2 linked regions of the Flammeovirga yaeyamensis genome follow. The protein of the gene in region 1 binds, or shares a complex with, the protein of each later gene. Links are inferred from orthologs where the notes say so. Each region holds a gene or a part of one and is shown on either strand. Other genes may lie near its edges. The genes, in order: hslU and hslV.

Region 1 (12,152 bases):
TCGATGGCCGTTTCATAATCTCTTGTAATGAGCATTACTTGACCAATATTATTACAGGCAATTGCTTGATCTTTTGGGAGATCATGAAGCTTATTTAATTCTAAATCTTTGAAATAATATTCAAGTGCTTCAGTATAATCACCTTTAATTTTATGCGCAGCACCTATATTGTTATAAGCGATTGACATACCAACATAATCATCATCCAATGCCAAAAATTCAACAGCTTTTTGATAAAAATGTATGGCTGAATCGTATTGATTGAGATATCTTGAATTTCTAGCAAGGGTGAGATATATATCGCCAGCTAATGCTTTTGTTTCTTCTGATTTTATAAAGTCAATAGCTTTTAAGCCTTCTATTTGACCTTTTTGGAATTGTCTATTTTTGTATAAACTTTTGGTTAAAAATAGGTATAGCTGTGCCATCTCTCCATTCATTTTGTGCCTACGAGCAATGACTAATCCTTCGTAGGACAATGAAATGGCAGAATCATATTTTTTTTCATTAAACAGGCGCGCAATTGTCGTGTTAAGAGAATCGAGTCCATAAAAATTATGGTGCTCAACTTTTTTTAATTCCTCAGAAGTAGCCTGTTCGTTAGTTTTATTACAACCGCTAAATATAAATATACTTGCAGTTAATAGTGACAGAAAGAATTTCAATTATCTAATGTTGATAGTGTTGTTAATAAAATACACACAAAGTGTACCATAAAAATAAAGGATTGAATCTAATTTAGACCAATCCTTTACCATTTCTTAAAACAATGACCCCTGATTTCCATCAGAAGGGGGTATAATTCCCAAATGTTCGTATGCTTTTAAGGTAACTTCTCTACCGCGAGAGGTTCTTTTGATAAATCCTTCTTGAATTAAAAAAGGTTCATAAACTTCTTCAATCGTCTCAGCTTCATCACCACAGGCTGTAGCTATTGTGTTGATTCCCACAGGGCCACCTTTGAATTTTTCAATGATGGTGGTGAGAATACGATTGTCCATTTCGTCCAAACCTCCTTGATCCACATTAAGTGCACCCAAAGCCATTTTTGCAATATCAAGATTGATGGTTCCATCTCCTTTAATCTCTGCAAAGTCTCTTGTTCTTCTCAAAAGATTATTTGATATTCTTGGCGTTCCTCTACTTCTTCTGGCAATTTCAAATGCAGCATCTTCATTAATTGGTGTCTGTAAAATTCCCGAAGATCTCTTTACAATCGTAGAAAGTAAAGCAGAATCATAATACTGCAGTCGCGCATTGATACCAAAACGAGCTCGAAGTGGAGCTGTTAATAAGCCCGATCTCGTTGTTGCTCCAATGAGAGTGAAAGGGTTTAAATCAATTTGTATGGTACGGGCACTTGGTCCCGAGTCCAACATAATATCAATTCTAAAATCTTCCATGGCAGAATATAAATATTCTTCCACAACAGGATTTAAACGGTGTATTTCATCAATAAATAATACATCGTTTTCCTCTAAGTTGGTTAAAAGTCCGGCTAAATCACTAGGCTTTTCTAAAACAGGGCCGGAAGTTATTTTTATTTCCGCCTCCATTTCGTTGGCAATAATGTTGGAAAGGGTGGTTTTACCCAAACCCGGAGGGCCGTGTAGCAAGACATGATCAAGAGGCTCACCTCTCTTTTTGGCTGCTAGCACAAATATTTTTAGGTTCTCGACAATCTTATCCTGACCGGTAAAGTCATCAAAGGAAAGGGGTCTTAATGCACGCTCAATATCTCGATCGGAATCAGAGAACCCTGAATTGTCACCATTTAAATAGTCTTCTCGCATATTGTAAAATCTATAGAAAACAAAGGTAGTAAAATGTTTTAAACCTTTGTATTGTGGTTAGGGTCTACTAACTTTATTGGTCAAATAAAAAATATAGAATGATTCACTTTAATGAGTTTGTCCTTGATAACGGTTTAAAGGTATTCGTATTGGAAGACCAAACGGTTGCTTCGGCGGTTGTCAATATAATGTATGATGTAGGCTCTAAGGATGAGGATCCTGAAAAAACGGGTTTTGCTCACCTCTTTGAACATTTAATGTTCGGTGGTTCAGTAAATGTGCCTTCATTTGATACTCCTATTCAAAAAGTAGGTGGATCTAATAATGCTTTCACTTCACCTGATATTACCAACTATTATATCACTTTACCCGCTCAAAATATTGAAACGGCATTTTGGTTGGAATCTGACCGTATGTTGAGTCTTTCCTTCGACCCTAAAGTTTTAGAGGTACAACGAAAAGTGGTCATAGAAGAATATAAGCAAAGGTATATTAACCAACCCTATGGTGATGTATGGCATATTTTAAGAAAAATGGCCTACAAAAAGCATAGTTACCAATGGCCTACTATCGGAAAAGAAATTAAGCATATTGAAGACGCTACTATGGATGATGTGAAAGCATTTTTCCATAAGTATTATGTACCTTCGAATGCTGTAATGGTGGTGGCAGGAAATGTGAAGACGGAAGAGGTGAAACGTTTAAGCCAAAAATGGTTTGGACCTATACCTGCAGGGGTGAAACCACTTCGAAATATTCCTGTGGAACCAAAACAAACGGAAGCCAGATTCCAACAAGTTGAAAAGGATGTACCAATCGATATGTTATATAAAGTATGGCATATGGAAGGAAGAAAGGAAAAAGAATATTATACTTCCGATCTTGTAAGTGATTTAATGGGAAGAGGTAAATCTTCTATTTTATATCAAAAACTCGTTAAGGAAGAGCAACTTTTCTCTGGTATTAATGCTTATATCACCGGATCATTTGATCCCGGTTTATTATGTATTACTGGTAAATTATCTGATGGTGTTTCACTGGAAACAGCCAATCAAAGTTTAAACCAAGTAATCAAAGATTTCAAGAATACAGAATTTACTGAAGAAAATATGAATAAGGTGAAAAACTTGGCAGAATTCTCGATGACTTACGGGAAAACAGAAATTCTTCCTCGTGCCATGTCGATCGCTTTCGGTGCTTTACTAGGCAATCCTAATTTAATTAACGAAGAAGAAGAACTACTTAGAAATGTTCAGTTAGAAGATGTGATGACAAAAGCAAAGTCTATTCTGAAAGAAGAAAGTTGTTCTACACTTTTTTATAAGGCAAAATAATAATGAAAACTAACCTTCGTCTGTTCATTACTTTACTTCTTTTCTTATTTGTTCATCCATTATTTGCACAATTAGGCGGATCACAAGCGTTTAATTTTTTAAATGTAGCCAATAATGCAAGACAAGTAGGTTTGGGAGGTTTTTTAGTCTCCTCGGGATTAGACGATCCTAATGCGATGTTTTACAATTCTGCTTTATTAACAGAGGCATCTACCAATCAGGCATTCTTAAATTACTATGATTATCATATGACTGCAGGAATGACTTCTTTGGGTTATGCTAAACAAGTAGGAGGAGGAATCGTAGGCATTGGAATGTCTTACATGGGTTACGGACAGTTCGATGGTTTTGATCAAAACGGGAATTATAACGGAACGTATACAGCCAATGATTATTGGTTTCAAGGAAGTTATACACATAAAGTAGGCGTATTTTCTATGGGAGCGAATTTGAAGTTTGCTTCTTCCAGAATCGAAAGTTTTAATGCAAATGCTTTAATGTTGGATTTAAACGGAGCATTTATCCACCCCACCAAAGATTTAGTAGTCGGGTTAACCATCAAAAATGCAGGGTTTGTAACCAAGCAATACCAACCGAATGATGAGAGTGAATTACCTTTTGATACACAATTAGGTGTTTCGTTTAAACCCGAAAGAATGCCCATTAGATTTTCAGTAACTTATCATCATATTCATCAATTTGATATTACTTATACAGACTCTTCTTTAAAAGGAGAAAAGGACGCTTTTGGCAACGATCTCTACGAGGAACCCTCATTTGCTGACAAATTGTCACGACATTTTGCATTTGGAGGTGAATTTGTATTAGGCAAAGTGTTGAACATTCGTGCCGGTTATAACGTCATGAGGCGTCGGGAAATGGTTGCTCAGAATGTAAAAGGTCTAGCAGGCATGTCCTTGGGAGCGGCATTGAAGGTAAAAAAACACATCAATTTCGGTTACAGTGTGGCTTGGTACCATATTGCTGGACCAACCAACAGTTTGAGCTTATCGGTGGCAACGACGGGTTGGGATAAGAGAAAAAAGACTGTCATCGAATAAAATATTCACTTTAAATAAAAGACATTATGCTAGAGAGCTCAAATTATTTGACCCCAAGAGAAATTGTAGCAGAATTAGATAAATATATTATCGGTCAGAATGATGCCAAAAAGAACGTTTCTATTGCCCTAAGAAATAGATGGAGAAGAATGAATGTGAAAGGCGATCTTGGAAAAGAGATTATGCCAAATAACATTTTGATGATCGGTTCTACTGGTGTTGGTAAAACAGAAATTGCAAGAAGATTAGCTAAAGTAGCCAAAGCACCTTTCGTAAAAGTAGAAGCTTCTAAATTTACAGAGGTAGGTTATGTAGGTCGTGATGTAGAAAGCATGGTAAGAGATTTGGTTGAACAATCTGTTAGCATGGTAAAGGAATTAAAGAAAGCATTAGTAGAGGAAAAAACAGCTCAAGCTGTTGAAGATGCTATTCTAGACGCATTAATTCCACCATTAAAATCTGCACCAACGACTAATAATTCTGGAGAATATATTAATTCTGATCACGAGCTAAACGAAAAAACTCGTGAGCGTTTCAGAGAAAAATTAAGAGCTGGAGAATTAGAAGACCGTAAGATTGATGTTACAGTTGATAAGAACTCTGGTAATTTAGGCTTTATCGGTGGAGCTCCAATCGACGAGGGTTCTATGATGAACATCCAAGAGATGATCAGCGGAATGATGCCTAAGAAAAGTAAAAAACGTAAAATGTCCATTGAGGATGCACGTAAGATCTTGGTAGAGCAAGAAAGTGCAAAATTAATCGACATGGATGAGGTGAAAGATGAGGCAGTAAAACTTGCAGAAAACTCAGGTATCATTTTCATCGATGAGATTGATAAAGTAGCAAGTGGAGGTTCTAAGCAAGGCGCAGATGTTTCTAGAGAAGGAGTACAAAGAGACTTACTTCCAATTGTTGAAGGATCAGCAGTAAATACAAAGCATGGTGTTGTAAAAACAGATCATATTTTATTTATCGCAGCAGGTGCTTTCCATTTATCAAAACCATCTGATTTGATTCCTGAACTTCAAGGTCGTTTCCCAATTAGAGTAGAGCTTCAAAGCTTAACAGAAAACGATTTTAAAGTGATCTTACGTCAACCTAAAAATGCACTTACTAAGCAATATGAAGCTTTATTAGGAGCTGAAGACGTTCAACTTTCATTTAATGATGATGCATTGGATGAAATTGCAGTAATCGCTCATGAGATTAATGTGGAAGTAGAAAACATTGGTGCAAGAAGATTACACACTGTAATGTCTCACCTACTAAATGATCTACTATTTGATGTTCCTGATGTAATAGGAGCAAATGCACAAATAGTGGTTACTAAAGAGATGGTTCATGAAAGACTTTCTGGGTTAGTGAAAAACAGAGATCTTTCACAATACATACTGTAATTAATTAATCATTAATTATTTAAGTCCTTGTTATGAAATTAGCAAGGACTTTTTTTTAACAATTCCACGATCAAACAGTTGTCTTGAAAAAGTTCAATTTTCTTAAAATAATATAATTTTTTCTTATCAAAAGAGTTCGAAAAGAAAATAATTATACGTAATATTATAAGTGAAAATTAGTTTTTTCTTCATCACCGATCAAAAGAGAAGAATGATCGCCCAAATTTTATTGATTTAAACCAATAAATACGCATTCGCAAAACTTTCTATTATTAACTGAGCGGACGCCCTAATCAACTTAACTCTTGTACTCTATCAAATATAGCTTTCCGGCGATGAAAAAAAGTAAACTGAATTTAAGTAAACATCAAAGAACGAATGAGATTAACTAAGACGCTTTGCTTTTTACTACTCTCTTTAATCACTTTAACCTATTCGTACGCCCAAGATAGAATCATTACAGGGACAGTTACTGATGGAGTTAAACCTTTGCCAGGAGTAACTATTGTTGTTCAAGGCACCAGAAGAGGAGGAGTATCTGATATCGACGGTAACTTTAAAATTTCCTTACAACCGGGCGATAACAAATTGGAATTTAATTTTATAGGTATGAAATCCCAAGTAATTGAAATTGGTAATCGAACCAGTTTTAATGTGGCTATGGAAGAAAATACCGAAGAACTCGACGAAGTAATTGTCACAGCTAATGCCATTGAAAGAGAAAAAAGAACTCTAGGTTATGCGGTAACTTCTGTGGATGGGGAAGAAGTAGATAGAGTAAAATCAACTAACTTTTTGAACTCTCTGTCAGGTAAAGTTCCAGGTGTACAAATTTCTCAAGCGTCTTCTAACCCTGGTGGATCGACAAGAATTGTGATTCGTGGTACGAACTCATTGAGTGGTGGAAACCAACCATTGATTGTTGTTGATGGTATTCCAGTAAGTAATACAAACATCTCTACAGGTAGTGGTATTCAAGGTGCTTTTGATGCAGGTAATGGTGCAGGTGAGATTAACCCGGCAGATATAGCTTCAGTAACTGTTCTTAAAGGGGCATCTGCAGCTGCACTATATGGTTCTAGAGCTGCCAACGGAGCCATTATTATTACAACCAAAAGAGGTAAAGCGAAAGAAGGACCAACGGTGAGTTTAAATTCTAGTGTGCGTTTTGAAACGCCGAACAGATTGCCGTCTTTCCAAAATAGATATGCACAAGGTTTCCACGGTAAATACGATAAGAATTCGGAGAATGGATGGGGACCAATAATAAATGGACAAGTGGTTCCAATGTACGATTATGCTTCGGACACGTCCAATCTTCCGGAAAGTCAGTGGCCATTGCAGACACTTGCTGCTTATCCAGATAATGTCAAAGATTTTTACGAGACCGGTTCACTTTTTATTAACTCAGTAGATGTTTCTTCTGCTACAGAAAAAGGAGATTATCGATTAGGTTTTACTTCTATGAACCAAAAAGGTATTGTTCCCGGTGCAGGTTTAGATCGTTATACTTTTGCAGTAAATGCTGGTCATAAATTAAATAAAGTAATTAGCTCAAGAGTAGGTATGAACTATGTGCAATCTCAGACACGTGGTTCTGTATCCCAAGGGGGTAACTCACCCAACGTATTGACATCAATTATTAATGGCATACCAAGAACAACACCTTTAGAGAGATTGCAATTAGTCGATGGAGAACAAAATCCGATTGGTCGTTTTTCAAATTCACCTTATTGGGTAGCAGAGAAAAATGGTAACGACGTCAATGTAAATCGTTTCTTCGGTTTTGGTATGTTAGAAGCGAAGGCAACAGATTGGTTGACATTTAGAGGTAGAGCGGGTTTAGATTATCGTGTGGATAAACGATTTACACGATCAGCCAAAGGGACATTGGGAGCTATCAATGGTTCGTTTACAAATGATGACATGGAAAGAACCGAGTTGACCACTTCTTTAATGGCGACCATTCAAAAAGATTTTGGTGAAAAATTCAAACTTACTGCAATTATAGGTCATGAATATAACTCGAGAGTATTTAAGAGAAATACATTATCTGCATCAGAGTTATCAGTGTCAGAATTATATACACCAACCAATGCTAAAAACACTGTAAGTACAACCGATTTTGTAGAGCAAAGGTTATTAGGTATGTACGGTGATATATCACTTACTTACAACAATTACTTGACATTGAATATGACCATGAGAAATGACTGGTCATCTACACTACCAAAAGATAATCGATCATACTTCTATCCATCAGCCAGTTTATCATTTATCTTCTCAGAGGCATTGAATATTCATAATGATTTCTTCTCTTATGGTAAATTGAGATTAAGTGCAGCACAAGTTGGTAATGATACAAGCCCGTATCAATTGGATTATTATTACTATCCTCGTTCTTCTTATTTTGGTCAGTTTGGTACAACGAATAATTATCCATTTAATGGTCAAACAGCTTATGCAGCAACCAATGTTATTCCTCCAGAAAACTTGGTTCCGGAAAGACAGAACTCTTGGGAAATAGGTACTGAACTTAGCTTCTTTAATGGTAAAATTGGAGTAGACTTTACATATTATCAAATAGAGACCAAGAACCAGATTCTAGCTGTACCTACACCAGAATCTACAGGTTATAATACCAAAAGAGTAAATGCAGGAGCTGTACAGAATAGAGGTATTGAATTACTATTATCATTTATACCAATTCAGAAAAAAGATTTTGAATGGAACTCTCAAATTAACTTTACACGAAACCAAAATAAAGTTACTGAGTTGATAGAAGGTTTGGATAAACTTCAAATTGCTTCTGGTTTTAATGGGGTTTCAGTTCAAGCCGTTCCTGGCGAGTCATTGCAGTTACAAGGTGTTGGATTTAAAAGAGCAGATTCGGGAGAAATTTTGGTTGATCCAAATACTGGTTTGAGAATGCAGGGTGATGAAGAAACATTTGGTGAGATTCAGCCAGAATTCCTACTAGGTTTCCAAAATAGCTTTACATATAAGGGTGTTACTCTAAACTTTTTGATCGACTGGAATCAAGGAGGAAAAATGATTTCAAGAACTGTTGGCGATTTAAGATTTAATGGTCTAGCAGAAGAAACAGCCGTAAACAGAGAACAATCTTTTGTAGATAGAAATGCTTACATAGAATCAGGAGATGGTACAGTGAAGCCGAATGATATTTCAGTGTCTCATCAAGATTTTTGGCAAGCGTATTCATCAAGTGGTATTGCCGAAGGATCTGTATTTGATAAGACATATGTGAAATTAAGAGAAGTAAGTTTAGCGTATACTTTACCTCAGTCTTTAGTGGCTAAATCAGGATTTATTAAATCTGTAGCTGTTGGTTTTGAAGCTAGAAACTTATGGATCATCTACAGTAAGATTCCTCATATTGACCCAGAAACCAGTTTATTCCAATCGGCTAGTGATGCTTCTGGAGCTGTGGAAATGGGTAGTTTACCTTCTACGAGAAGTTTTGGTGGTAACTTAAAATTAGTATTCTAAGATGAAAAATAAACAAACCTATCATTATATCGTTGGTCTATCCTTATGCCTGACTTTTCTTTTCGGAGGTTGTGACAGCATCTTGGATATTAATAAAGACCCTTTTGCTGCTGGAGATGATCAGGTAGCAGAACAACCAGGGTTATTAATGACAACCTGTATCACTGGTATTTCATCAGACAAAGTGATGGAAACCGATGTGTTTAACCGTTGGGCGCAACATTATGTTGGGGCAGGGGCTTCGGTGTTTTCAACATCAGATAATTTCTCTGTACCTACATTTCCACAAACCAATACTTGGTCTACATTTTATGTAAGTGCTTTAAAAAATGCATCAAGAGGTGAGTTATTAGCGAATAGAAATGGAGAAGTAAATACTGCCGCTCAATTCAAAATAATTCAAGCCTTCTGTTTTTATCATCTTACTTTAATGTTTGAAGATATTCCATTTTCAGAATCTTTAGATACAGATATTTTATTCCCCAATAGCGATACGCAAGAGATCGTTTTAAAAGGGATAGTGAGAATATTGGATGAGGCAATGGGGTCGATTAATGTAGGTGACCCGAATAAGATTTCTGGAGAAGATCTTTTATTCAGAGGGGATATGAATAAGTGGTTGTTGTTTGCCAATTCTATTAAAATTAAAACTTTGATGGTCATCGCGGCTAAAGATTCTGGTTATGCTGGATCAAGATTAGAAGCAGCTTTTAATGCAGCCCACATTGAAAGCTTAGCAGATGAAGTAAAGTTGGATTATTATGATGATCTAACAAATGCCAATCAGTTTTATAAACTTCACTTTCAATTTGCTGGTGGACAAAGTTTATTTTTCTATGCTTCCAATCCATTTATTGATTTATTAAGAGGATCAAATGATCCTAGAATTGATATATTTTATGATCGACCGGATGGGACATCTGATCAGGTACCTCATAGAGGGGTGGATCCTGGATCAAGATCTGCGTTTACGGTGACTTCAGTATTGAGTTTGCATTACATTACGGCCACCTCTCCAGATTTTTGGATAACAGCAGCCGAGTTAAAGTTTATGAGAGCTGAAGCGATTTTGAATGGTTGGATCAATGGTACAACTGTAGATGCGAATGATTATTATAGAGAAGGCATCTTGTTAAATGTAGTTCATCTCAATTCATTATCAACAGTACAAGCATCTGGAAAAGGAGTAACAGTTCAAGGGTTTGAAAACTACAACAATTCTCTTCCAGATTTACAAAACTTATCAACAGCTAATGCATTAACAGCTGTGCATCAACAAGGATATATAGAAACTTTTAAAAGAGGAATAGATGCATGGACTTATGTTCGAAGAACAGGATACCCATCCAACCGTCCACTTCCTGAAGATGCCACCTTATCCAATCATATTACAAGGTTGCCTTATTCACCTAGTGAAATAAGTTCAAATCCTAATAACCCGAGTCAGAAAGCATTGGATGCCCCAATGTGGTTTATGAGCTCTAACTAACAAATTGTATGAGAAAATTAATTTATATCATCACTTTAGGTATAGCTTTCACCTTTCAAAGTTGCGAGTTATACGATACATATTCAGAAGAGCTGAATGCAGGGTTTTCGGGTTCTACAGTTTCATTTGAAACCGCAACAACTTCTCCTGACTCTGTGAGAGAAAATTCTATTCCTTTGAGTTTGGTAGTAGAAATGCCTTATGCTATTCAAACATCAAGAGGTGTGGAAGTAAAATATAGTTTTGCAGGAGATGCCGTTTTTGGAACCGATTTTACAGCAAAGGCTATCGAAAGAAATGAAGCCAATTCATCTGTTATTGTAGAGAAGTTTGCCACCGAAAATGGGGGGACTTTTATCATAAAGAATAGAGAAAAAACGCAAGATGAATCGGGAGAACAGAGTTTTACCAATACAAGAAATACAGCTACGATCGAAGTTTCTCCATTGGTAGTTCAAGGAGTAGATAAACCTAATGGTAAATTCTTAAGTGTTATTCTCTCTTCAGCAAAAAATCTTGATGATAATTCTGAGGTAACTGTCGGACAAGGTGGAATAAAAAGAGAATATAATCTTCTTATTAGAGATATCCACTGTCCATCTGATTTAGATGGTACATATGCTGCAAGAATTACTAAAGATGAAGGAATTGTTGACGTCCCAGATGTAACCATAACCAAAACGGCAGATAGTGCCAACCCAGACAATATTTGGGGATTGTATGAGATATCAAATATCGCGGGTGATTTACAAGATATTCCTTTCCAAATTATCGATCAGTGTGGAGAGTTCTTGGGACCATCTGATGAATACATAACGATATCAGGTACGACCGCTTCTTCCGGAGAGATTAGCTTGGATGTTTTGTTCTCTGATGGAATTACGACAAGACAATGGACATTATTCTTAACTAAAAAATAGACATCATGAGAAAAATTAATTTCATAATAGCAATACTTGGCTGTCTGTTTTTTATTCATAACGGATATGCTCAAAACATAAGACAAATTACAACACCTCAACCAAGGTTAATTACTGATAAGGAGTTTTCATCTCCTAATAAGCTATTTGTTCGGTTGAAAAATCCAACAGACATTCAAATGGCTTATATGGATACTGATCAGGATGTATTTGTTGAAACTGAGAAAAGAAATCTATTCAGACAATTAACTGATGCTAGAATTGCTTCGGTGATAGAACCAATGAAAGTACTTAAAAATTCGGTATCAGATGTTCTACAGATTACACTTAATGATGGTGTCGATCTTAGACGTTTTATGCAAGAGTTAAGTGCTGATCCTAATGTATTGTATGTTGAGAATGTGCCTTTACCTCAAATTTACAGTGATCCCAACGACCCTTTAGCAGGATCTCAATATCATTTAAATTTGGTTGGAGCAATAGAGGCTTGGTCTAAGCTATCTGATAATGCTAATACTCCTCAAAATGATATTGTAGTAGCCATTGTTGATGATGGCGTATTAATCACTCATGAAGATTTAGCACCAAATATTTTCACGAACACAAAAGAGATTCCTAATAATGGTAAGGATGATGATTTAAACG
Region 2 (12,209 bases), 560 kb from region 1 along the record:
CACCAATAATAAATGGCATACCTAATTCGGGTTCAAACATGAATCCCCAAATAAATTCCCAGACCCAATTGCCAGGACCAACCATTAATGGCATTTCATTGATTTTATACTTTCTTACACCTTTTATAATCAAGATGTATGCTGCAAACCAGCTAAGAAAACCAATAAAAAATAAAATGAGTTCGAATTGTGTGTACCCCAAAACGTTTACAGCATGGTGGTACCAGTCCGACATATAGTTAAAAAAATTCATAGCAACGAGAGCCCTAATTCTTGTAGTAAGTTAATAGTTGAGAAAATGTTCATTAAAAAATGAGTGTTCCGAAATATAAAGAATAAATCGTATTGAAATTATAATTTTCGCATTTAATATGTATTCCATTATAAAATAAGTAGTGTTTTAAGGTGGATATCAAACCATTATCAGAATAATCGTTTATTATTGTAACTACATATATTTTTTATTTTTAGTGATAACTATTTTTCATCATTTTCTCAACAGTCTACTAATACTATGAAAAGAGCCAGTTTATGGGGAGAGTGCGATGCTATACTTGCCGCTACTTCTTACCCTAAATCCGAAGTGACTAAACTTATTCCAAAAGAAATAGGTTTAAGCGAACAAACACTTACTCCAGAAGGAGAACACCCTATAGTTTTTATGTTCAATACTCAGAAGATCCATATTTTCTTCTCCTTCTTTACCATGAGGTATTACGAAATGATTCCTCTTGTACCCTATGTACATTTTAAGAACAACCCAACGGTCAATTATCAAATGTCGCCAATCTTATATGTGAACAGCTTTTTAATTGTTTTGGGTGGACAACTGATGTGGCATATCAACAAAGTGTTAGGGAAGTTTAAAGTTCCATTACCGATATCAGATTTTCCTAAAGTAAAACACTATAGCGAAAAGGTATTTAGAAAACATATTGAGGCAATAGAGATGAATGCTGAAGCGGATGGAGATACAGGAGTGATATCAGATTTTCCAAACGCAGAAAAGTTAAGCGAATTATGGCATACCAATGCTATTGTAAATAATGATACTACTTTTTGGACTGCTCAATATCAAGTGACAGATAAAGAGGTACAGCCTGCTAAAGTAGCTATAGATTTAAAAGATATCGATGGATTACCTTCAGAAAAGATGGAAATACCGTCTATAAAGAATACTATTTTAGGAGGATTAAGGTTAAAATTCGATTGGAAATTATGGTGGCCTAAAAAATACAATGCTACTTATTCAGCACCGAAAGAAGAAATTGTATCCGAAGAAGTACTAGTAGATTAATATCAAGAATATCCTCACTTTTGAAAAGTGAACATCTTCATTTAATCAAAAAAAAGAGTGAAAAGCAGGCCTAACCTCGCTTTTCACTCTTCCCTATTCACTCTTCACTCTTCACTTATTTAGTATCCTTGTTGAGAAAGCTCTTCAATCACTTCTTTATTGGTTTCGTTTTCCAACGCTTTACCCACTTTCTGACTGATTCCTTCTACTTCCATTAAAGGACTGACTGCTTGATAAGCGGCAATCTTAGTGCTTTTACTACTTCCTTTATTCGTAGCATATTTAAGGATAATATCAGCAGCTTTCATTTTCTCTTCATCTGTCTTGAGTTTGATCACATAGCCGGTCATCGAACGGAACATATACTGTCTGTATTGATCGTTCATTTCAGCTAATTTTTTATCAAACCAATCAAGCTTTTCAGGTACTTCCAAATCAGTATAAATGATGGAAAGAACGAAAACTAGGTTAGGGTTCTTCGCATCTTCATACTCTTTAGCTTTGGCTAAAATGCTAGGGCCTTCAATGCTTGCCGAGTGATAAAGTGATGTCGCAATTACTTCATAAGAACTATCGTTAAGGGCAATTTTTGCCGTTTTGATAAACTCATTATCCACCGTACTTAATGTATTAATAGCATTGGCTCTAACTGACGATTTTTTGTCTTTAATCGCCATCGTTCTAATCTCTTTTACAACTTCTGTAAGATCGCCTGTACCTTGGTAGTCATTAAATACATCAACGGCATGTTCTCTTATTCCCCAGAAGTCATCAGATAAATAAGGTTTGATATCTGCAATGATCGAAGGATCAGCAGTGATCGACTCACCTAATTTATCAATTGCTTCCACTCTATGCATTACTTGTTCAGCATATTTAGCTTGAACTTTATAAGCATTGGCTGTTTTTGAATGGTTGAACACACCTGGAATAATATGGTCAGGATCGAAAATAACAACTGCAGGGGCAGTATCGAAAGAGAATTGGAAAGTCTCTACATCTTTACTAACAGTGATGTTTCTGATTTCCTTTTTACCATCTTCCCAAATGAAGCTGACTTTCGTTGGAATCGTATAGATTGGAGTATATTTTGGATCTTGTTCCTGTCTAACAATCAGTTTTACAGTTCCGTTAGCAAAAGAGTCTTTGATAAAGAACGTTGGGTGACCAGCATTCATAAACCATTGGTTGAAGAACCAATTCAAATCTTGACCCGTTACTTCTTCGAATGCTAATCTAAGGTGTGCGAATTCAGCAGGTTTAAAAGCGTTATTTTTAAGATATAATGAAGCACCTTCAAAGAATGCATCATCACCAATAGTATGTCTTAGTAAATTAAGAATGTAACCACCTTTGGCGTAAGAGTGACTATCGAACATGTCTTCTTTGTTCTGATAGTAGTATCTAATTAACGGTTCTTGTTTAGATTCTGATTCATATAAATAGCTTTCTAATTCAGATTGAATGTTGTAGTCAGCCTCGTCTTTTCCTTGTTTGTACTCTCTCCAAAGGTACTCACTGTAATTGGCCCATGATTCGTTTAGTGGCAGGTTAGCCCATGATTCTGTAGTGACAAGATCACCAAACCAATGGTGGAAAAGTTCGTGAGCAATAATAAAGTCCCAATCCTGATCTAGTTTTTCTCTATCAGTTACCTGAACCGATTCCATAAAAGTAGAAGCAGATGTATTTTCCATTGCACCACTTACGAAATCTCGGATAATAATTTGAGAGTATTTATCCCATGGGAAAGGATAATCGAAACGTTTAGAAAAATATTCCATCATCTCAGGAGTGTTACCAAAGATGGTACGTGCATATTTTTCATATTCCGGTTCAACATAATAGCTCACTTCTTTACCTCTCCATTCGTCTTTAACAATGGCAAAATCACCCACGGCCATCATCGTTAAATAAACAGAGTGAGGTAATTCTTGTCTCCAATGATCTGTTCTAGTTCCATCAGCATTTTTTTGCTGACTAACCAGTTTACCATTTGAAAGCGATACATACTTGTCTTGAACAGTCATGTAAATATCCTGTTTCATCTTTACATTTGGATGATCGAACATTGGGAACCAACAAGAGTTCGCAGAAGTTTCTCCTTGCGTCCAAATTTGTTGAGGCTTACCAATTTCATCACCATGTGGGTTGATGAAGTATAGACCTTTGTCTTCTGTTATGGCCTCCGAACCAGAAGTCTCTCTTTCGTTAGGCTTTGCAGTATATTTGATATGGATATAGAAGATATCGTCTTTAGTATATTCTTTATCCAAAGCGATATGAATTTGAAGACTATCATATGAATAGTCTAAATCACCTAAACTTTTAGATTTTTGATCTACCAACTCCACCTTATGTAGGTCGAAGTTTTTAGCATCAAGAATTACATCTTTTTGAGAATAAAAATAAGGTTGTAAAGTAAGTACTGCATCTCCGTTAAGTCGTTGTTTTTCCCAATCGAAACTTACTTTTAATTGAGTGTGTAATAACCTAAAATCTTGATTGTACGCAGCATTATAAAGTCCTTTTTTAGCTACCCAAACTGGTTCTGTTGGTGTTTCCTCCACTTCCTCTATAGCTTCAGGAGGAGTGTCCACTAAATTAGGGTTTACTTCTGTTTGGTCTTGTTGGGCAACACTTTGTGTAGTTTTACACGATTGCATGAGGGCAGCTGAACTAAATAGCATTAGGATGGCCCTTTTTATATTTATTATCATCGAATTATGTAATAGAATTAATTCTAGGTATTTTTTTTCGTAATCAAATTTGAAAATACTCTAAATTATTGAGACTATTTAAAGTGAACATTGATTATCCTTGTTTTTTATAAAAGTATAATGAAAAATACACGGTTTTTATTGTTGAAAATGGAATTATCTGACAAATCGGGTCATTACTAATAAGGATAAAGTGATAAATGAGGGGCAATATCAAATAATCTGACAATTTGTCGATGTCTACCTTGGTGGGTCATTTATTGATAATACATAAAATCAAAATCTGGTTTGTAGTTTGAGAAAGGAAGCATTAAATTCAATAAGATAAATAGATACTTCAACTCAAAAACACCAATGATGAAAAGGATACATCGTTCTTTCTATCATTCAAATCATTTGAAAGAAATTAATAACATAAAAATATAAACATGGAAAAATTTAGATCAACCACCGTCCTTGCGATCAAAAAAGATGGTAAAGTGGCATTGGGTGCAGATGGACAAGCAACTTTCGGAAATACTGTAGCAAAAAGTAATGTTAAGAAAGTAAGAACGCTAATGGGCGGTAAAATCCTTTGTGGTTTTGCGGGTTCAACAGCAGACGCTTTTACTTTAATGGAGCGTTTCCAAGAGAAATTAAGTGCATACGGAGAAACGAATATGAAACGTGCTGCTATCGAATTAGCAAAAGATTGGAGAACGGACCGTTACCTTAGAAAATTAGAAGCAATGATGATCGTAGCAGACATCAACGATGTGTTGATTATCTCAGGTACAGGTGATGTTATCGAGCCTGACCACGATATCGCTGCAATTGGTTCTGGTAGTATGTATGCACAGTCAGCTGCTCTAGCACTTAAAAAACATGCTCCAGATTTATCTGCTGAAGAAATGGTAAGAGAAGGGTTGAGTATTGCTGCAGATATCTGTATTTATACGAACCACAATTTTGTGATTGAGTCGGTGAAGGAATAGTTTTAGTTAGGAATTGACGCTCGTTTTTAACTAATAGGTAATAACTAATAACTAAGGGGCAAAGGTATGCTATGTAGATAGCGTATCATAAGCACAGGAATATAGTTATTTAGGTAAGAGGTAAGAGGTAAATTCATAATTAAGGGGATTCCGTGCAAATTTTGAGTTTGTTTCTTCAAGGATGTTTTTACCACACACTACATGAAACACCTGCGTTAGAATTAGTAACTACGTTTTTCACTTTTCATTTTTAATTTTTCATTTAAAAAAGTGATAAAAGAAAACACTCCGATACAAGAAATTCAGAACCCCATTCTAGACCAGAATGGGGTTCGCCTTTTTATAAAGAGAGACGATTTAACTCATCCAGATGTATCGGGTAATAAGTGGAGGAAGTTAAAGTATAATCTGCTTCAGGCAAAAGAGGAGGGGTATTCTACTATACTTACTTTTGGTGGAGCCTATTCGAATCATATTCATGCCTTTGCGGCGGCAGGGAAATTATATGGATTGAAGATTATTGGGATGATAAGAGGAGAGGAGCATTTGCCTTTAAATCCAACATTAAGTTTTGCTGAAAGTCAGGGGATGAAGTTAGTGTATATGGATCGCACTTCATTTAAAAATTACAGAGATCATATACCAAGGTTGAAGGAAGAGTTGGGTGATTTTTATGTGGCACCTATGGGAGGATCAAATGCTTTAGCGTTAAAAGGTGTAGCAGAATTGGGTGAAGAGATCAATAATTCTAATCAACAATTTGATGTTGTATGTGCGGCAGGTGGAACAGGAGGTACATTGGCGGGATTAATTTCTTCTCTTGATGAAAATATGAGAGTTTTAGGATTCCCCGCACTAAAAGGAGGTGAATTTTTATATGATGATATTCGAGGCTTTATCAAAGAGTCGGGTTTGAAGGAAAATGTGGATTGGGAGTTAATTACTGATTATCATTTTGGAGGATATGCCAAGAAAAAGCCAGAACTGATTCAATTTATAGAGGAATTTCATCAAAAACATCACGTAGAGTTAGAGCGAATTTATACTGGTAAAATGCTTTATGGAGTGATGGATCTTATAGGTAAAGGATATTTTTCTAAAGGTGATCGAATACTATGTCTTCATTCTGGTGGATTACAGATTAATCGCTAAAAAAAAATGTCATCGGACGAGTGTTAAATCTTGATTTATAACCCTAAAAACTTGCTTTTTTGATATATTTAACATATTTTAAAGATATCGAAAATTAAATAAAACTTACACGTTGCGGAAAAATAAATTCAATCTGTAACAACCCAAATTACGTATATAAATATATTCCCAACCAAAAACAATACTACCATGAAACCTAAAGCTTTCTTCACTGCATTTCTGTTATTGATAGGTAGTGTATTATTTGCACAGACTGATGAGATAAAAAAATTAAACAGTGAAGAGTATTCGCCAGAAGAGTATTCCATTCTTGAAATGTTAGGCCCTGAATACACTGTAAATTTAGAAGCAACTATAAGTGAATTAGATTGGGGTTTAGGTGCTCAAATGGAAAACGAAGCCCTTAAAGATGAGGTCACCAAAGTTTCGGAAGTATATGTATATAGTGCTGAAGATTTCAGACTTGTACATTACCATAATGGAGACGTTCATAATGTTGATCTCGATCAAATTTCTAAAAAAGCAGATTTAATAATGTCTTCAGAAGGAACATATTATTATGTGCTAAGAGATTAAAAATGTACTATTATACTATCATAACTCTTTAATATTAAAGGTAATCTGACATAGATTACCTTTTTTATTTTAAAATCTCTAAATGAATGAAAGATTTATAGATGTTTATTTTAAATTTGTGACGTTAGAATACTTAGTGTCATTTTTATGACTTGCTAAGTGTCTTAATATAAGATAGTGTACCACAAAAAATATACTGATGTCTTCAGTTAAAATCTTCTCCGCATCCGGAACAGAATATCTAGCCAGTAAAATCGCTCACTCCTATGGTAAATCATTGGGTGACGTTGTTCTTCAACGATTTAGCGATGGCGAAATCTCAACTCACTTTAACGAATCTGTAAGAGGTTGTGATGTTTTCATCATTCAATCTACTTGTCCTCCTGCAGACAACCTACTTGAATTATTACTACTAATTGATGCAGCTAAAAGAGCTTCGGCTTCTACAGTAACGGTATTGTTACCTTACTTTGGTTACGCTCGTCAAGATAGAAAGGATAAGCCAAGAGTGGGTATTGGAGCAAAATTGATTGCTAATCTTTTAACTGCTTCAGGTGCAACTCGTGTGGTGACATGTGAACTTCACGCAGACCAAATTCAAGGATTCTTCGACATTCCAGTCGTTCACCTACAATCATCTCCTATTTTTGTTCCTTACATTGAAAGCCTAGGTTTAGAAAATCTTACTTTCGCTTCTCCAGACGTAGGAGGTGCTAAAAGAGCAAGATCTTATGCTAAACACTTCAAAGCTGATATCGTAATGTGTGATAAACACAGAGAGAGAGCTAACGAAGTAGCTTCTATGCAAGTAATTGGTGACGTAGAAGGTAAAGATGTAATTCTAATTGACGACCTTGTTGATACAGCAGGTACTTTATGTAACGCCGCTGAAATTATCATGGAAAGAGGCGCTAAATCTGTAAGAGCAATCTGTACACACGGTGTGCTTTCAGGTCCTGCTTATGATAGAGTAGCAGCATCTTGTCTTGAAGAATTGGTAGTAACGGATACTCTTCCTGTAGAAAACAGAGAGAAAATCAATATCCTTTCAGTTGCAGAGCTATTTGCTAAGGCAATTAGAAAAATCCAAGATCACGAATCAATTAGTTCTTTATTTATCTAAGCGATAAAATTTAGAACTTTTTTTATATCATTTTCTAAGATAAAAAAGGGGTAATTCTCTTTTTACATCAATTTTTAAAGCTATTTATCGACATAACTTGTTGGTAAATAGCTTTTTGTTGTTAATAATTTTCTTGTTTTCTTTTTATTAATGAGAATATAATTGTACCTTTGCACGCTGATTTTCCTGTAAAGGTCAATCTAAGTAACATGTTTTGGGATGGGGTCTAACTTTCGGGTAAAGGAGGATCAAGTACCAAAGCGTTTATAACATGTTTTACTTTATAATTAAAAAAAGACGATGAAAACTGTAGACATCATTGGTTACAAGCGTGAGGACTTGGGTAAGAAAGCCGCTAAAGATTTGAGAGCTGAAGGTATGGCTCCATGTGTAATTTACGGTGGCGAAGAGCCAATTCACTTTGCAGTACCAATGTACTTGTTCAAAGACATCATCTACACTCCAGAAGTATGTTTCGTAAACATCAACATTGAAGGTGTAGAGAAAAAAGCAATCTTACAAGATTACCAATTGCACCCAATTTCTGAAGTACTTCTTCACGTTGACTTCTTAGAATTGAACGATTCTAAAGAAATCAAAATGGAAGTTCCTGTGAAATTCGTAGGTTCTTCTCCAGGTTTATTAACTGGTGGTAAATTAGTTGCTAAACTTAGAAAAATCAAAGTTAAAGCACTTCCAGCTAACATGCCTGAGAACGTAGAAGTATCAATCGAAGGTTTAGAATTAGGTAAATCTGTACGTGTTGGTGCAATCGAAGCTAAGGATTACGAAATCCTTTACAACGACTCAGTTACAGTTGGTTCAATCGCTATTCCAAGAGCGCTTCGTTCAGCAATGGACGCAGCAGGCGACGCAGAATAGTCTTTGTCAACGTTATAATAAGAAAGAGGTATTCCTTAGGGATTACCTCTTTTTTTATGTCAAAAAAGAATTGACCTACAGTGGATTATCAATTATTTTTTGGTGAATAGATTTTATAAATATGGATTTTTTTATTAAAATGAAGGTTCATTCAATTATTATCTCATCGCTTCGTGGAAGGACATCAGTTTTATATCGAATTAGAAGAAGGAAAGGTAGAGTATCTAGAATTTGGGCAGGGTGATCAGCTACTCATTTGTATACATGGGTTTAGCGATAGTGCAGCTTTGTTCCGACACATTGCACCTGCTTGGATAGAATCACATACCGTTGTGTCTTTTTCTTTACCTTTTCATGGTGGAACTGAATGGATTCCTTCTCGATTTTCATCAAGGAACATCCATAAGATTATCATGTCTATTTTAGATAAATATCAACAAGAACGTTTTACATTGTTGGGATACAGTATGGGAGGGAAAATCAGCCTCTATTGTACACAAAAGTATTTTGCAGATAAGTTAGATCGTTTGATTTTATGTGCTTCCGATGGTCTAAAAACCCATATATTATACGATGTGTCGAAACTTCCAAGGTGGTTTGTAGAATCTATCAAGTTATTGATGCGTTTCCCTAAGTTGATGTTTCTTTTGGTGGGTTTTAGCTACAGACGAGGCTTGTTATCAAAGTTCTTGTATGACTTCTTCATGAATCATTTCGAAACAAAAGCACAAAGAAGACGCTTTTTTGGAGTCGCTACTTCCTCCCGGTTTATGAAACCTGATTTATCCATCGTATCAAAAATGATTAACGATAGAAAAATTCCAGTGGATATGTACTTCGGTGAAAGGGATGAAGTAATCATTCTTGACGGTGCCAAAGACTTCGCCAGCCAAATAGATAATGTGCGTTTTCATCAACTATCAAAAGGTCACTTATTAATTGATGAAGATTTGTGTGAGTTGATGAAAGAAGAGAAGTTGAAATTGAATAATTAATTCCAAAAAATTGCCTACTTCCTAAATCGATACGTCGCCTTCAACATAAACACATCATTGGATGGTGCACTGAAAACATTGTCTACGATTTCATTTAAAGAAAATTCCCTAAACGGTTCTTGCAAACCATTTCTTCCCTGAGACCAAACCGCAAAGAAAGTACAGCCAGGAATGTATTCCCATCTTAATACTAAGTTGGAGTTGAATTCGACAACATCGAAATCTGGTTTCCCAAAAGTATAATTTCCGCCTTGCGGATCTATTACTGTATACTCTTCTGAGTTTTGATTATACGAAATTTCATCTGGAGTAAACTGATGAAAACGATCTCCATAATTTTTTGCTTTTGGCTGTTCCACACGTTTAAAATCGTAGTAGTCGCCTCTTGAAGCAAAAGGTTGTGCATAATATTGTATAGATAAATTAGGTCGTAAAATAAGGTTCGCTCGAATAGTCACCCCTGTAGTATGTTGTTCAATTCTTGAGAGTATATAATTATTTCCACTTCCATTTTCTTCGGTAGTCACATACTGTAAATGATCTGAGTTATAGGAGAACCAAGGGTTTATGGACAATTCAATAGCATTTATTGGTCGGTAGTTCATACCAAACCAAGCATCAAAGTTTTGACCGGCATCGAATTGGGTAAAACCATATTCATTACCAAAGTAGAAAGATAATTTTTTACGATTATCACTACCTATATTCCACCATAATACTTCTCTATTCGGATTTAAGAATCCAGGCCCACCTCTTAACTTGAAGTTATCTAAACGTTGCCTTTGAATAGATCCACCAGTTTCAATTCTCCAGAAGTTTTGAAATTGAAGCTCAATACCTCCATGGAAACCTAAATAAGTGATGTTCCCACCGTAATCAAAATATAGATATTGTCTTAAGCTTGCCTCAATGTTTCTAAAAACACCTACGGGTTGTAGTGTCTGATAACTCACTCTAGACCATTGATCCATCAAGTCGGCATGATTCATAAACCCAACATCATTGATTTCAAATTTTGGAGAACGCCAAGTACCGCCTACTTCATATCGAACAGGAGAACCGCCTCCACGACCAAATTTTAGATAACCACCTGTTCCTGTTAAAGAAGTAGCTGTAGAATCGACATTGACCCAATCGGCGTCAGGACGTTGGAAAAAGTGACGAGCAGATCGTTGCGTATTGGTAATTGCTTCAGTAGAACCTTCTACATGACTCATCATCAAATTACCTTGGACATAGTAGGTTCTATCTTTCCACTGATGTAGAAAATCAATCCCACCAGAATAGGCATTGGTGTGTAAATAATCTAGGTGATCATCTTGAATATTTCTATTGGTTGAAGTGAAAGCAACTCCCACTACAGAGTTTCCTTGATTTATATCTTGAGTGGCTCTTCCAACTAAATAGCTGGTAAAAGGTTCCACCGTTTTCTTTGATTTTTCCCCGTTGGTATCTATTTCAGCAGAAGTTTTTGCTGTGAAATTTTGCATCACACCAAAAGCGAATCCTTTTTTATTTTTTCCTGTCAGCTTATAAGCACCAAGAATAGGCACTGATTTAGGCTGATCTAGATATTGTCCTTCTTCTGTGTCAGGGTAATAACTTGGAGATTTACCAATTCTTCTCGTGTATATCAAATTATCTCTTGAGAAGCTGCCGCCTGCCCTAGATCTTGTAGCAGCAAAAGACAAAGTATTTCTACCTTCAATAAAGAAGGGGCGACGTTCCTGAAGGAAAATTTCAAATGTTGATAAGTTGAGTTGGGAAGGGTCAGCTTCTACCTGACCAAAATCGGGGTTGACTGTAAAATCAAAAGTAATATCTGATGTGATTCCTATTTTACCATCCACACCAGCACTGATGCCATATTCTGATCCTGTCTTATAAGGGTTGCCCTCTTCTTTCGGACCTCTATCATTTCTTGCCAATACATAAGGAGCAATCTCTAATTGTTTTTGAGGCTTGATACCCACAAGACCTGTTAACTCTCCAAAATTATGAACCCATCCAGGAGCATCACGAGGAATGTATTGCCAATAGGAGCGTTCGTTGTTTCTAAAAAGCCTTCTAGTTACCTGTAAACCCCAAGTAAGGTGGTTGTTGTTTGTGAATCTTAGTTGAGAAAGAGGGATTTGCATTTCGGCATTCCATCCTTCTTTATCAATAGTTGTTTTTGCCCACCATATAGGGTCCCAACTTTGGTCCCAATTGTTACCATCAAGACTAATTGCTTCATCTCCGATAACGCCTGATACACTTACCGTAAACGAGAAGGCGTTAGTAAGATCGTGGTAGGAATCAATGTTAACTTCCACAAAGTCGCCTTCAAAACCATCTCTTCTTGACATCCTTTTCACAATACTGTCAGGTGCAGTATCAAATGCTCTGATGGCAAAATAGAGGTATTTATCGTCGTATATAACTTTAAAAGCAGTTTTTTGAGAAGGTGGAGCACCATCTATTGGTTGACGCTGTGTAAAGTCGGCAGCC

What was found.
Region 2: the proteins of hslU (region 1) and hslV are in contact, whole or in part, in a solved structure (PDB 1G4A), measured with the Escherichia coli proteins. The link is inferred for Flammeovirga yaeyamensis from one-to-one orthologs.

The regions. Positions count from the first base shown.
Region 1 is NZ_CP076132.1:754,054-766,205, forward strand. The notes cover bases 3,576-6,401. They hold hslU (ATP-dependent protease ATPase subunit HslU), read left to right. Parts: upstream 3,576-4,214; coding sequence 4,215-5,588; downstream 5,589-6,401. Other genes in these bases: porQ (type IX secretion system protein PorQ), read left to right, coding at 3,576-4,188; KMW28_RS02970 (SusC/RagA family TonB-linked outer membrane protein), read left to right, coding at 5,967-6,401. Also shown: KMW28_RS02945 (tetratricopeptide repeat protein), read right to left, coding at 1-665; Holliday junction branch migration DNA helicase RuvB, read right to left, coding at 762-1,793; KMW28_RS02955 (M16 family metallopeptidase), read left to right, coding at 1,892-3,127; more of porQ, read left to right, coding at 3,130-3,575; more of KMW28_RS02970, read left to right, coding at 6,402-9,098; KMW28_RS02975 (SusD/RagB family nutrient-binding outer membrane lipoprotein), read left to right, coding at 9,100-10,587; KMW28_RS02980 (hypothetical protein), read left to right, coding at 10,596-11,507; KMW28_RS02985 (S8 family serine peptidase), read left to right, coding at 11,513-12,152. UniProt on the Escherichia coli protein: ATPase subunit of a proteasome-like degradation complex; this subunit has chaperone activity. The binding of ATP and its subsequent hydrolysis by HslU are essential for unfolding of protein substrates subsequently hydrolyzed by HslV.
Region 2 is NZ_CP076132.1:189,741-201,949, forward strand. The notes cover bases 3,336-6,218. They hold hslV (ATP-dependent protease subunit HslV), read left to right. Parts: upstream 3,336-4,445; coding sequence 4,446-4,991; downstream 4,992-6,218. Other genes in these bases: KMW28_RS00690 (M1 family metallopeptidase), read right to left, coding at 3,336-3,987; KMW28_RS00700 (1-aminocyclopropane-1-carboxylate deaminase/D-cysteine desulfhydrase), read left to right, coding at 5,262-6,143. Outside these bases: KMW28_RS00680 (transmembrane-type terpene cyclase), read right to left, coding at 1-253; KMW28_RS00685 (hypothetical protein), read left to right, coding at 515-1,297; more of KMW28_RS00690, read right to left, coding at 1,417-3,335; KMW28_RS00705 (hypothetical protein), read left to right, coding at 6,333-6,719; KMW28_RS00710 (ribose-phosphate pyrophosphokinase), read left to right, coding at 6,919-7,842; KMW28_RS00715 (50S ribosomal protein L25/general stress protein Ctc), read left to right, coding at 8,143-8,724; KMW28_RS00720 (alpha/beta fold hydrolase), read left to right, coding at 8,898-9,719; KMW28_RS00725 (DUF5916 domain-containing protein), read right to left, coding at 9,734-12,209. UniProt on the Escherichia coli protein: Protease subunit of a proteasome-like degradation complex believed to be a general protein degrading machinery. The complex has been shown to be involved in the specific degradation of heat shock induced transcription factors such as RpoH and SulA.